2 linked regions of the Tistrella mobilis genome follow. The protein of the gene in region 2 binds, or shares a complex with, the protein of the main gene of each other region. Links are inferred from orthologs where the notes say so. Each region holds a gene or a part of one and is shown on either strand. Other genes may lie near its edges.

Region 1 (3,296 bases), 1.2 Mb from region 2 along the record:
ACGAAGGGCGTGCCTTCGGCCGCCATGGCATCGACCGTGCGCTGGACGATCTCGTTCATCGCGCGGTCGGTGATCTCGGGCGTCATGCAGGGGGCGGGGGAATAGGCGCCCATGCCGCCGGTATTGGGGCCGGTGTCGCCGTCGCCCACGCGCTTGTGATCCTGGGCGGTGCCGAGCAGGATGGCGGTGGTGCCGTCGGACAGCGCGAACAGGCTTGCCTCTTCGCCCTCCATGAACTCCTCGATCACCAGCGACGCGCCGGCGCTGCCGAAGCGGCCACCCAGCATCTCGTCCACGGCTTCCAGCGCCTCGGCCTCGGTCATCGCCACGACCACGCCCTTGCCGGCCGCCAGCCCGTCGGCCTTGACCACGATCGGCGCGCCCTGCGCGCGGATATAGGCCCTGGCCGCCCCGGCATCGGTGAAGCGGGCATAGGCGGCGGTGGGAATGCCGTAGCGGGCGCAGATATCCTTGGTGAAGCCCTTGGAGCCTTCCAGCCGGGCAGCGGCGGCCGAGGGGCCGAAGGCCGGCACGCCGGCCGCCTCCAGCACATCGGCCAGGCCGGCGACCAGCGGAGCCTCGGGGCCGATCACCACCAGGCCGATGCCTTCAGCCTTGGCGAAAGCGGCGATGCCGTCCATGTCGGCCGGATCGAGGTCCAGAATCTCGGCATGCTCGGCAATACCGGCATTACCGGGTGCGGCACACAGATAAGACACGGAGGCACTGGCTTCGAGCGCACGCGCCAGTGCATGCTCCCGACCGCCCGATCCGATCAGCAGAACCTTCATCGCACGCTCCCGTCGGCCTGATTCAGTGGAGTCCGCTTTCCCGGCGCGGTCATACCGCCGGCGGTGCGCAACCGCCCCGGGTTGCCCGTCTTCGGGCACCATGCTTCTATCATGGCACCCGTCCGGGAGAAACCCCACCCGCGACCGCGCCTGACATGCCTCGTCCCGCCCTCCGATCCGGAGCCGATGCCTTGAGCCGCCTGCCCTTCGATACCGACCGTCCCTCCCGCCAGCGCGACCCGGGCGCCGAGGCGGCCGCAGACGGCCACAACCTGCCGGTCTATACCGTCAGCGAGATTTCGGGCGAGCTGAAGCGCACGGTCGAAAGCCGCTTCGCCGCCGTCCGGGTCCGCGGCGAGATCAGCGGCTTCAAGCGTGCCGCTTCGGGCCACTGCTATCTGGCGCTCAAGGACGAGGATGCGCTGATCGATGCGGTGGTCTGGCGCGGCGCCGCCATGCGGCTCGGCTTCAAGCCCGAGGACGGGCTGGAAGTGGTGGCGACCGGCCGGCTGACCACCTATCCGGGCCGGTCCAAATACCAGCTGGTGGTGGAGCAGATGGAGCCGGCCGGCGCCGGCGCGCTGATGGCGCTGATCGAAGAGCGCCGCCGCAGGCTTGCCGCCGAAGGCCTGTTCGATGCCGCACGCAAGCAGCCGCTGCCCTTCCTGCCCGAGGTGATCGGCGTGATCACCTCGCCCACCGGCGCCGTGATCCGCGACATCCTCCACCGCCTCGCCGATCGTTTTCCGCGCCGGGTGATCCTGTGGCCGGTGATGGTCCAGGGGCCGGGGGCGGCCGAGCAGGTGGCCGCGGCCATCCGCGGTTTCGATGCTCTGGGGCCAGGCGACCGGGTGCCGCGCCCCGATCTGCTGATCGTCGCCCGCGGTGGCGGCAGCATCGAGGATCTGATGGCCTTCAACGAAGAGAGCGTGGTCCGCGCAGTGGCCGGGTGCTCGATTCCGTTGATCTCGGCCGTCGGTCATGAGACCGACACCACGCTGATCGATTTCGTGGCCGATCTGCGGGCGCCCACGCCGACCGCCGCTGCCGAGAAGGCGGTGCCTGTGCTGGGCGAACTGCTGCTGGAACTGGGGGATCTGGGCGCCCGCCTGCCGGCGGCCGCCTTCCGGCTGATCGAGCGCGGCCGGGAACGCACCGCCGGCCTTGCCCGCGGTCTGCCGCGGCCGCAAAGCCTGATCGATGCCGCCACCCAACGCCTGGATGATCGGGCCGAGCGGCTGGATGCCGGCATCGACCGGGTTCTGGAGCGCCGGGCGGCCCGTGTGCGCGAACTGGCCGCCCGGCTGAAGAGTCCCGGCCAGCGTTTCGCCGAGGCCGCCGGCCGGCTGGACCTGACCGGGCAGCGGCTGGAAGCGGTGATGGGCCGGGTTCAGGACCGTGCCGCGGCCCGGCTCGACCGGGTGGCGGCGGGGCTTTCGCCCGCAGCGGCGATCCGGGCCGGTCGGCTTGGTCGCGAACGGCTGGACGGGCTGGGCGTTCGTCTCGACGCCGGCGCCGGGTTGAAGCTGCAGCGGCTGGGGGAGCGGCTGGAGGCGCAGGCTGCGTTGCTGGAAAGCTATTCCTACCGCCGGGCGCTTGCCCGTGGTTTTGCACTGGTCGAGACGGTGGACGCGGCCGGCGGCATCGGCCAGCCGGTCACCCGGGCTGCGGTGGTCAGCCCCGGTCAGGCCCTGGCCCTGGTCTTTGCCGACGGGCGGGTCGACGTGCAGGTCTCGGGCGAGGCCGGGACGACACCCCCGGCGGCACCGCGTCGGCGCGGCCGCGGGCGTGGTCCGGCAGCCCAGCCCGACCTGTTCTGACTGTGCAGCCGTGGTCGGCTCCCCCCCGGCCGGATCGTTGACGGAAAGGGTTCCCTCCCCATGCCCCTGAACACCGCTCGTTTCCGCGGCACCGTCTGTGCGCTGCCGGTTCTGCTGATGCTGAATGCGGCAGCGCCGGCCCAGACCCGTGCCTCTGATCCGGGGCAGACCAATGCGGCTCAGCCACCGGCCATGCCGGCGCCGATCCAGGATCCCCCCACGGCCGAGGCGCCGGCGATCCAGATCGACGGTCCGGCAAGCCAGGGCAGCCTCAATCTCGGCCGGGTCCCCAAGGGCTGGCAGGTGGCGGTCGACGGCGTGCCGGCCCGGGTCGACGATTCCGGCCGCTTCGTCTTCGGCATCGGGCGTGATGCCGCCACCGCCGATCTGGTCGCCCGCGCGCCACATGGCGCCACGCTGGAGCGGCGGGTGACGGTGGCCGCGCGGGACTGGGCGATCGAACGGATCGACGGCCTGCCGCCGCCCAAGGTGACGCCGGATCCGGAACTCCAGGACCGGCTGCGTCACGAGCGTGAGCTGATCCTGAATGCCCGTTCCGCCTCGGATGACGGCATTATCGGTTTCGAGATCGCGACCAGGGGCTTCCGCCTGCCGGTCGAGGGGCGGATTTCAGGCGTGTTCGGCAGCCAGAGGGTGCTGAACGGCGCGCCGCGCAGCCCCCATC
Region 2 (3,540 bases):
CATGGCTGGCCGGATGGTGGCTGCCACGCCATGGCCTTCGACATAGGCGAGATAGAGCGGCACGGTGAAGACCACCGCATAGATCCTGACGGCATGGGTGAGGGCGACGGTGGCGATGTCGGCCCGGTATTCCTCGGCGACCCGCGTCATCTCGTTGATGCCGCCGGGCATGGCGGCAAAGAAGGCGGTGGCCCGGTCGACCCGGCCGAAGGCGATCATCAACCCGTAGCCCAGGGCGAAGAGCAGCAGGATATAAAGGGTGAGGGCGGCCAGCCCCAGAGGCCAGCCTGCGGCATGGGCGAAGGTGTCGGGCCGGAAGCTGCCGCCCAGCACGATGCCGAGCGCCACCACCGTCCAGATCCTGAGCCGGCGGTTGATGCCGAGCGGCGCCCCCAGAATCCCGGCCACGGCGGTCAGGCTCATCGCCCCCAGCATCCAGGCCAGAGGCAGATGGAACCAGGCGAACAGGGCGCCGCCGAGCGCGCCGGTCACAAGAGTGAGGGCGATCCTGAAGGGCATCACGTCCGGAGGTATCCTGCTCGCCTTTGGGTTGTGGTTCGACCACTATCGCGCCCGATGGTATACCAGTTCGGCCGCGGCTTTCCCATCCCGTCCCCGTCCTGCCCCGGTGCATGTATCGGCACTTGCCTCCGGCGCGGCTGCGCGGGAGAGTAGGGCGACTGTCGAAGTGTGATGCCGATCCGGCGACGCCGCCCTGCCGAAAACGCCCAGGTGCTGCCAACGCCGGACAGTTCGTTCCGCCTCAGGCCGTGTCCGGCCAACCTCTTCTCGGGTTGGAGGCCGCCCTGCGGGACATGCGAGGAAACGCTGAACCTGATGTCGGTGCTGTTGCTGACCCACCCGGCCTGTCTCAACCACGAGACCGGATCCTGGCACCCGGAATCGCCCGATCGCCTGCGGGCGGTGCTGAAGGCGCTGGACGCCCCCGAATTCGCGGCCCTGGTGCGCGAAGAGGCGCCGCTCGCCTCGGACGAGACGCTGGCCCTTGCCCATGATGCCGCCTATGTGAAGAGCGTGCTGGCCGCGATTCCCCAAACCGGTGCGCAGGCGCTGCATCTGGACCCGGATACCGTGGTCTCGCCCGGGTCGGGAGAGGCGGCGCGCCGTGCGGCGGGCGCCGTGGTGGCGGCGGTGGATGCCGTGATGGCCGGGCGCTTCGACCGCGCCTTCTGCGCCATCCGCCCCCCCGGACATCATGCCGAGCCGGCGCGGCCGATGGGCTTCTGCCTGTTCAACAACGTTGCCGTGGGTGCCATGCATGCGCGTGCCGTGCACAAGGTGAACCGGATCGCGGTGGTGGATTTCGACGTCCATCACGGCAACGGCACCCAGGCGATGTTCGAAAACGACCCCGACCTGTTCTATGGCTCGATCCATCAGGCGCCGTTCTATCCGGGCACCGGGCGGATCTCGGAGCGGGGCGTTGCCGGCAACATCATGAACATTCCCTTCGGTGCCGGATCGGGGGGGATCATGGTCCGCCGGGCCTTCATCGAGCGGCTGATCCCGGCGCTGGACGAATTCATGCCCGACCTGCTGCTGGTCTCCGCCGGCTTCGACGCCCATCACCGCGACCCGGTTGGCGGCATGGACCTTGGCACGGAAGATTTCGCCTGGATGACGAAGGAGCTGATCGAGGTTGCCCGGCGCCATTCCGGCGGCCGCATCATCTCCACGCTTGAAGGCGGCTATGACCTGAGAGCGCTGGCCGATGCCGCCGCATCCCACGTCCATGTGCTGATGACGACCCCCTGATCCCGACCTCCTGATCCTGCGGTCTGATTCTGGCCGGCCTTGCCCGTGGGCGCGGGGCCGGCTTACACTCCGCGCTCATCCGATCTGCCCCACCCCCAGACCGCCCCCCAGACAGACCGAGGAGGTTCCGAGGCCATGGCCGCCGCCGACACCCTGCCGCCGGAGATCGCGGAGCTGAGCTTCGAGGATGCCCTGAAGCAGCTTGAACAGATCGTGCGCAAGCTGGAAAGCGGCGAGGCGCGGCTGGAAGAGGCGATCGAGGATTACGAGCGCGGTGCCCTGCTGCGCCGGCATTGCGAGCGCAAGCTGGCCGAAGCCAAGGCCAAGGTGGAGCGCATCGTGCTGGGCGGCGATGGCCGCCCCGCCGGGCTTGAGCCGGTGGATCCCGAATGAGCACCGGCCCCCGGGATCCCGTTGCCGAAGACCCGTTCGCGAGCGACGAGACCGTGATGCCGCTGCCCGTCTTCGACGCGGCGGCGCGTGCGGCGCTGAACGCCCGGCTGACCGAGGTGGCGGCGGGCGTCGATGCGGCGATGGACCGGCTGCTGCCGCCTGAAGGCGGCGGCGCCTCCCCCCGGCTGACCGAGGCGCTGCGCTATGCGGTCTTTGCCGGCGGCAAGCGGCTGCGGCCCTTCCTGATCGCGGCATCGGGGGCGCTGTTCGACGTGCCGGCAGACCGGCTCTATCGCGCCGGGGCGGCGGTCGAATTTCTGCACACCTATTCGCTGGTCCATGACGATCTGCCGGCGATGGACGACGACGATCTGCGTCGCGGCCGTCCGACCACCCATCGCCGCTTCGACGAGGCGACCGCGATCCTGGTGGGCGACGCGCTGCTGACGCTCGCCTTCCAGGTGCTGGGCGAGCCCGACACCCATCCCGACGGCACGGTCCGCGCCGATCTGGTGGTGGCGCTGGCCGAGGCCGGCGGTGCCGGCGGCATGGTCGGCGGGCAGATGCTGGACATCGAGGCCGAGACCGGCAGCGAGGCGCAGGATCTGGGCGCCATCGGCCGCATGCAGCGGCTGAAGACCGGCGCGCTGATCGAATTCTGCTGCCGGGCCGGCGCAATACTGGGCGGCGCCGGCATGGAGGCGCGCACCAGCCTGCGCGATTATGCCCGTGCGGTGGGCCTGGCCTATCAGATCGCCGACGACCTGATCGATGTGACGGGCGATCCAGCGGCGGCGGGCAAGGCGGTGGGCAAGGATGCGGCCCGCGGCAAGGCCACCTTCGTCGGGCTCATGGGGGTGGACGGCGCGCGTGCCGAGGCCGCCCGGCTGATGGACATGGCGCTGGCGGCGCTTCAGGGCTTCGACGGACGGGCCGACGACCTGCGCCGGCTGGCGGTTCATGTCGTGACGCGTGACCGCTGAGTGCAACCTTTTTGCAACGATGATGGTTGATCGGCGCATGGCTGCGGGCTGTGCAAGCCTTGTGGCGGCCGTTATATTGGCCGGATTTCCGTCGATCCCCTGATCGGCGGGTTTCATTGCCGGTGACGGGCTGCCATATCACCGGTAATGCCTGATCCCCGCGGCGATATCCGTCGTTGCGGGTTGCAAGGGCAGGCCGAGAGCCCTAAGAAACGGGGCTCCCGATGCGGCGGGGTCGTCTTCTGCCGCATCGGTCAACAAAACATCGCGTGCGCGAGGAGAGGTCGCCAGTGTCCGATCGCCCGTCCACCCCGCTGCTCGACACCGTTCGGGTGCCGGCCGATATCCGCGGCTTCAACCGCGACCAGCTCCGCCAGCTGGCCGATGA

Evidence for each region. The genes of interacting proteins can lie anywhere in the genome.
Region 1: the proteins of P7L68_RS12750 (region 2) and xseA are in contact, whole or in part, in a cryo-EM structure (PDB 8TXR), measured with the Escherichia coli proteins. The link is inferred for Tistrella mobilis from one-to-one orthologs.

The regions. Positions count from the first base shown.
Region 1 is NZ_CP121017.1:371,462-374,757, forward strand. Bases 359-3,296 are described here. They hold xseA (exodeoxyribonuclease VII large subunit), read left to right. Parts: upstream 359-982; coding sequence 983-2,611; downstream 2,612-3,296. Other genes in these bases: purD (phosphoribosylamine--glycine ligase), read right to left, coding at 359-791; P7L68_RS07485 (M23 family metallopeptidase), read left to right, coding at 2,672-3,296. In the rest of the region: more of purD, read right to left, coding at 1-358. UniProt on the Escherichia coli protein: Bidirectionally degrades single-stranded DNA into large acid-insoluble oligonucleotides, which are then degraded further into small acid-soluble oligonucleotides.
Region 2 is NZ_CP121017.1:1,532,586-1,536,125, forward strand. The notes cover bases 749-3,540. They hold P7L68_RS12750 (exodeoxyribonuclease VII small subunit), read left to right. Parts: upstream 749-1,911; coding sequence 1,912-2,169; downstream 2,170-3,540. Other genes in these bases: P7L68_RS12745 (histone deacetylase family protein), read left to right, coding at 838-1,776; P7L68_RS12755 (polyprenyl synthetase family protein), read left to right, coding at 2,226-3,152; dxs (1-deoxy-D-xylulose-5-phosphate synthase), read left to right, coding at 3,443-3,540. Also shown: P7L68_RS12740 (AbrB family transcriptional regulator), read right to left, coding at 1-519. UniProt on the Escherichia coli protein: Bidirectionally degrades single-stranded DNA into large acid-insoluble oligonucleotides, which are then degraded further into small acid-soluble oligonucleotides.